Linked DNA regions of Polyangium spumosum. The protein of the gene in region 2 interacts with the protein of the main gene of each other region in a pairwise test. Links are inferred from orthologs where the notes say so. Each region holds a gene or a part of one and is shown on either strand. Other genes may lie near its edges.

Region 1 (3,071 bases), on a different replicon or contig from region 2:
TCCTCCTCGGATTCGAACGGTACGGTGTCCACGAGGATCGGGTTCTGGCTGGTGAGGAAGCTTTGCCGATCGCGAAGCACGTTCACGCACCAGTCGATCCAATCGGAGTGGAGGCCGTTGACGAGCTCGTCGGCGATCGCGACATCGGGGTTGCATGCCAGGTACCAGGCGAACGAGAAGAGTCGTTGCTGGCCGAAGGAGAGCTGGTCGTGCCGCCGCACGGGTTTACCCCCGCGGAAGAACTGGAAGGAGGGCGAGGAGTAACGCCACCCGGAGTCCGTGGACGCGCCCGGGCCGAAGTATGCTTTCGCGTCATCGAAGCCGAGTTGCTCGATGACTGACTTCAGCAGCGGGTGGAGCGACAACGGAAGCGAGATCGGTTCGCCCTTGCCCTCGAAATGCAGAGGAGGAGGAAGCCATGGGTGCGATTGAACCTTGGAGCTCAGCAGGACGGTCAAGCCACCGCCCACCATCGCGCGGAGCGCGCCGAGCGCCTCATCGAACGGGGCAGTGGTGCCAGGATAGTCGAACACCCGGGCGAGGGCGGTGGGGATTGCCGGATGGTCGAATGCGGGTGTGTCGGCGTTTTTTATGAACGCAGCGCTCAACAAGGGCAGCGCGACTGACAAGTCGAGGGGATCGTCTGCCCAGGCAAGTTCGTGGACCGGTGTTGCAGGTCCGTTTTCCGGGTCCTTCGTGAAGACACCGAGACCCTTGCCGGTGCGCGCTTGTATCCAATAGCAGAGCGAAGGGTCTCGTTGCTCGACACGAATCAAGACCTCCGCTGCTTCGTGTGTCGTGGGGCCCCCCAACGGGAGGACGACATCCGTCTCGAAAGTTCGACGGATCTTCGCATGAAGAGCGATTTCACCGACCGCAAAGGACGCCTCCACGTGGAACGGCGTCTCCGCGAAGAAGGGTCGACGAAAACTTAGCGTCGACATCGCGGCGAGCAGCTCCACGAGCGTGCTTTTTCCCGATCCGTTCTTGCCGAGGATCAGGTGGAAACCGTCCCCGAACCGGAGCTCCGTCCCCGGTCGCACGTCGCGGAACGCATGCACCTTGAGCGACCGCAGCCGCAGCCTCGGCGTGGTCGCCTCCGCGGGCTCGCCACCTTCGCCGTGCGGGACAGAAGGCGCATCCTGGTCGTGCTCGCCGCTCATGGGTCTCCCAAAGCGGTAGAACAGTCTCGTACCGCTGTCGAGACTCCTGCGCTCGCCAAGCTCTCTGTCTTCTTCCGCCTCAGCCGCTCAGCCGCCCACGAGCCGCTCCGCGATCTGCACCGCATTCAACGCCGCGCCCTTCCGCAGGTTGTCCGCGACGATCCACAGGTTCAGCGCCCCCGGCACCGCCAGGTCGTCGCGCACGCGGCCCACGTAGACCTCGTCCGTGCCCGCCGCCTCGCGCGGCTGCGGGTGCCGGCCCGGCGCGTAGGGCTCGTCGAAGAGCCGCACACCCGGCGCGCGGCGCAAGAGGTCGCGCGCCTCGCTCGCCGTCATCGGACGGTGGAACTGCGCGTGTACGGCCTCGCTGTGGCCCGTGACGACCGGGACACGCACCGTCGTCGGCGTCACGCCGATCGATGCGTCGCCCAGGATCTTGCGCGTCTCGTGCACCATCTTGAGCTCCTCCTCCGACCAGTCGGGCAGGCTCCCGCTCTTCCAGTCCATGAGGAGGTTGCCCGCGAGGGAGCCCGGAAAGACGTTCGCCGTGGGCTCGGCGCCCGAGGCGAGCTCGCGCGTCTGCGTGATGAGCTCGTCCATCGCCGCGTGGCCCTTGCCGCTCGCGGCCTGGTACGTCGAGACGACGATGTGCTTGAGCCGCGCGGCGGCGTGCAGCGGGCCGAGCGCGACGACCATCTGGATCGTGCTGCAGTTCGGGTTCGCGATGATGCCCTTCGGGCGGTCCTTCGCGGCGTCCATGTTCACCTCGGGCACGACGAGGGGACACGCGGGATCGGCGCGCCACGCGCTCGAGTTGTCGATGACCACGGCGCCACGCAGAGCCGCGAGCGGCGCGAGCTCACGCGAGGCCGCGGCCCCCGCGCTGAAGAGCGCGATGTCCACGCCGTCGAAGGCCTCCGCGCAGGCGAGCTTCACCTCGAGCTCGCCGCCCCGGAACGGCACGCGGCTCCCCACGCTGCGCGCCGACGCGAGGGCGCGCACTTCGGTCGCGGGGAAGCGCCGATGCTCCAGGGTCCGCAACATCTCCCGCCCCACCACGCCCGTGGCGCCCACGACAGCAACGACACACGACATGCGCCCGCTCTAGCGCACGCGCCGCGGTCCACGCAAGAACGCTGCGGGCCGGCGAGCCGCGCGCTAGCATGGCCGTGATGCGAGGCCGTACATCCCGCGCTTCGAGCCTCGTCGCGCTCCTCGCGTTCGCGACGCTCCCGGTGACAGGCTGCAAATCCGGCGCGTCGGGCGGCGCCACGAAGGGGTCCGCGTCGCCCGCGGAGAAGCCCGCCGCCGTCCCCGGAAAACTCGTCCCGATGGTCTCGCCCTCGCGGCTCTTGCCCGACGTGCGCGGCGATCGCGGGGTCATCGCGTACGAGGCGGGCGCGCGGCGCGTGCTCGTCGATCGCATGCGGCTCGTCACGTACGAGGACGGAAGGACCGAGCGGGCGAACGAGCTCCTGCCGCTCGGTCACGTGCGCTCCGTCGAGCTGCCGAGCCGGCTCGGCGGCGGGTTCGTCTTCCACGCGACCTCCGGCGGAGGCACGCAGCTCTGGCGCGCCTCGTCGTGGCTCGGGAAGCTCCGGCCGCTCGTGCAGTTCTCGTCGACCACGACGGACGTCGTGCCGGGGTTCGACAGGCTCTACCTCAGGCTCGCGTCGAACGGAAAACTCGTCGCGGTCGACACCGAGACGGGCGAGGTGCGATCCCTCGCGCCGCTGCCGCCCGCCGCCGCGTACGGGGGGCTCGCGTTCGCCGACGGGTTCTCGGGGGTCGTCGACGCCGATCTGCGCGGCGTGCTCGCCACGTTCGACGCGGGCGCGACCTGGAGGCCGCTCCACCTGCCCGAGCGCCCCGCCGCGATCTCGGTCGTGGACGGCGAGCCGACGATGT
Region 2 (3,293 bases):
GCGCGCCGCGGCGATGAAGGTCGCGGGCCTCGTGCCCGAAGGCGTAGGCGTGGAGCAGCTCGTGCAAGAAGCGCGACGCGAGCTCATCGAGCTCGGCGCGATCGGCCCGCTGCTCGCCGACGACGACGTGGTGGAGATCCACGCGCAAGGGAGCAGCCGCCTCGTCGCGTTCCGCAAGAGCCGCAAGCAGCCGACAGGAGAGATGCCGTTCACGAGCGAGGAGGCCGGCGCGCGCGTGTTGCGTCGACTCGCGAAGCGCGCAGGCGCAGAGCTCGACGCACCCGGCGCGGTGGATCTGTGCGCGCCGGACGGCTCGCGGCTGCTCGGCGCGCTGCCCGCGGCAGGCGCGAAGGGTCTCGTGGTGGTGCTGCGCAAGCCGCAGCGGATCGAGGCGAGCACGCTGGAAGATCTCGTGCGCGCGGGGCTGCTCTCGCGAGCCGTGGCGACGCTGCTGTCGCAAGGAACGGCGTGCCGCGCGAACGTGCTGGTGGCAGGGCCGACGGGCTCGGGGCACGGCTCGCTCGTCGCAGCACTCGCGCAAGGCTTCGGCCCGGAGGAGCGCGTCGTCTCGCTGCAAGACGACGACGAGATCCCGGTGCAACACGCGAACGTGTTGTTGATCCCGCTCGGCCCGAGCGCAGACGCAGCAGCCGGCGCGACGCGTGTCGCCGCGCGCATGCGCCCGGATCGGATCGTGATCGGCGCGCTCGCCGGAGCCACGGCCTCGGAGCTGATCGGCGCCCTCGGCGAAGGCGCGAGCAGCGTGCTCGCAGCAGCACGCGCGCCGACGCTGCGTCACGCCCTCGCGCGGCTGACAGCGGACCTCGTGTCAGCCCGGCCAGGCACGACGGTGGAAGCCGCCCGCGAGGCGCTGGCGAGCACCTTCGACCTGGCGCTGGAAGTCGCCCGCCTCCGCGACGGACGAGCACGCCTCATGCGCGTCGCAGACCTACGTGTGGAAGCCGGCGCCCTCGTGGCCCGAGACATCTTCACGTTCACCATCGAGCGGACCGCCGCAGGCGGCGCGATCGAGGGAAGCCTGCACGCGACCGGCGCAATCCCGGCCATCGCGGAGGACCTGGCAGCGCGGGGCACGCCGGTCGATCCGGCAATCTTCCGGCGCGCGAAGTAAAAGCAGCCCCAGGCGAGCGCGTCTCGACGTTGCTCGGCAGGACGAAGAGGTCCGACTAAGCTATCCTGATGCAAGCTGTCCTGCCGACGTGACGTCACGGCAGCGTGGGTTCCGAAGGCAGACCCAAGAAGCGAACATGGCCATCCGCACCATCCTGCACTATCCCGACCCCCGCCTCCGCCAGAAGGCCCAGCCCGTCGAGCGCATCACGCCCGAGATCGAGCGGCTCATCGACGACATGGCCGAGACCATGTACGCAGCGCCGGGCGTGGGCCTCGCAGCCACGCAGATCGGCGAGGCACACCGGATCTTCATCATCGACATCGCCGCCGAAGACGAGCCAAGCAACCTGATGGTCTTCATCAACCCGGAAATCCTGTCGAAGACAGGCGAAGAGGTAGGCCCCGAAGGCTGCCTGTCGTTCCCGGGCGTGAGCGAGGACATCAAGCGCGCGACAGCGCTCCGCGTGCGCGCCCAAGGCCGCGACGGCAAGACCTTCGAACTCGCCGCCGACGGCCTGCTCGCCGTGGCCATCCAGCACGAGCACGATCACCTCGACGGCGTGTTGATGATCGACCGCGTAGGCATGCTCAAGAAGCGCATCATCCAGCGCAAGATGCAGAAGCACGCCGCAAGCTGAAGCGTGGCGCTGGGGCGCTGCCCCAGGCCCCGGCAGGGGCTGTCCGCCCCTGCACCCGGACCAGGCACGGCCTGGACCGAAGGTGGATGAACTGCGCGATGCGCAGTTCGTCCAGCGGGCACGAGGCAAGACCACACCCGTGGCGCCAGCGGACGCTCAGCGCGGGAACGCGAGCGGACCGCTGACGTAGGCGTCGCGGCCGCAGAGGGCCCAGCGAGGATCGACGATGCGCGGCGCCTCGCTTGGCGTGTCGGGGCCGGCCCAGTCGACGGCACCGGGGCGGCCGCGCGGGCCGAGAAGGATGGGCGCGATGAACGCGTGGAGCTCGTCGGCCAGGCGTGCGGCGAGCAGGCTGCCCGCGAGCTCTGCGCCACCCTCGACGAGGATCGAGACCACGCCTTGTGCTGCCAGGATGCGCAGCGCCGCCGACACCTCCACCCGGCCCTCGGCCGAGTTCGGCACGCGGAGCACCACGCAACCTGCGTCGACGAGCGCCTGCTCGTTTGCGCCTGGCGCGTCCTCGCCCGTGAGCACCCAGGTCGGCACCTCACGTGCTGTTTGCACGAGCCGGCTGTGCAGCGGCAGGCGCAGGTGGGTGTCGAAGACGGCGCGGGTCGGGCATCGACCCTGCTCGGCGAGCCCGGGCGTGCGCACCGTGAGGCGCGGGTCGTCGGCGAGGGCCGTGCCGATGCCGACGCCGACCACGTCGTGCTGCGCGCGGAGCTCCTGAACCTTGGCTCGCGCCTCGGGGCCCGTGACCCACTTCGAGGAGCCGCTCCGGGTCGCGATGCGCCCGTCGAGCGAGAGCGCGAGCTTGAGCGACACGTAGGGCATGCCTGTCGTGATGAACTTTGCCCATGGCGCGATGAGCGCGCGCGCCTCGGCGCCGGCGACGCCCACGTCGACAGTCAGGCCTGCCTCGGTGAGGCGCGCGGCGCCTCCGCCGTCGACGTTCGGGTTGGGATCGAGGCAACCGATGACCACGCGGCGGACGCCCGAGCGCAGGATGGTGTCCACGCAGGGCGGCGTGCGTCCGTGGTGGTTGCAGGGCTCGAGTGTGACGAAGATCGTGCCGTTTCGCGCGGCGTCACCGGCGCGGCGCAGGGCGACGACCTCGGCGTGCTCTTCCCCTGCGCGGACGTGGTAGGCCGCTGCGACCACCTCACCCGCTTCGTTCACGACGACGGCCCCGACCGGCGGATTCGGCGAGGGCTGGGACTTCCTCGCCTCCTCGAGCGCGAGGCGCATCGTGGCGAGATCAAAATCGGATTCGGAGGCAGTCGTCATGGGTCAGCCCGGATCTACTAGGGGCCCTTCGCCTTCACAAGCTTACCAAGCTCGCGGAGGAACTCGTCCACGTCTCGGAAGGAGCGGTAGACGCTGGCGAACCGGACGTAGGCGACCTCGTCGAGGTCGCGGAGGTGGTTCATGACGCGCTCGCCGAGCTCGGCGCTCGTCACCTCGCGCTTCTCCGACTCCTGCACCTCGCGCTCGATCGCGTCCACCACGACCTCCAGCCTG

Evidence for each region.
Region 1: the proteins of def (region 2) and GF068_RS16725 interact in binary tests that used the Escherichia coli proteins (3 or more experiments, as listed by UniProt). The link is inferred for Polyangium spumosum from one-to-one orthologs.

Annotation. Positions count from the first base shown.
Region 1 is NZ_WJIE01000004.1:686,339-689,409, forward strand. The notes cover bases 255-3,014. They hold GF068_RS16725 (aspartate-semialdehyde dehydrogenase), read right to left. Parts: upstream 2,259-3,014; coding sequence 1,251-2,258; downstream 255-1,250. Other genes in these bases: GF068_RS16720 (AAA family ATPase), read right to left, coding at 255-1,163; GF068_RS16730 (PQQ-binding-like beta-propeller repeat protein), read left to right, coding at 2,336-3,014. Also shown: more of GF068_RS16720, read right to left, coding at 1-254; more of GF068_RS16730, read left to right, coding at 3,015-3,071.
Region 2 is NZ_WJIE01000001.1:729,192-732,484, forward strand. What follows is about bases 39-3,020. They hold def (peptide deformylase), read left to right. Parts: upstream 39-1,268; coding sequence 1,269-1,772; downstream 1,773-3,020. Other genes in these bases: GF068_RS03100 (ATPase, T2SS/T4P/T4SS family), read left to right, coding at 39-1,132; ribD (bifunctional diaminohydroxyphosphoribosylaminopyrimidine deaminase/5-amino-6-(5-phosphoribosylamino)uracil reductase RibD), read right to left, coding at 1,929-3,020. In the rest of the region: more of GF068_RS03100, read left to right, coding at 1-38; more of ribD, read right to left, coding at 3,021-3,059; transcriptional regulator NrdR, read right to left, coding at 3,077-3,293. UniProt on the Escherichia coli protein: Removes the formyl group from the N-terminal Met of newly synthesized proteins. Requires at least a dipeptide for an efficient rate of reaction. N-terminal L-methionine is a prerequisite for activity but the enzyme has broad specificity at other positions.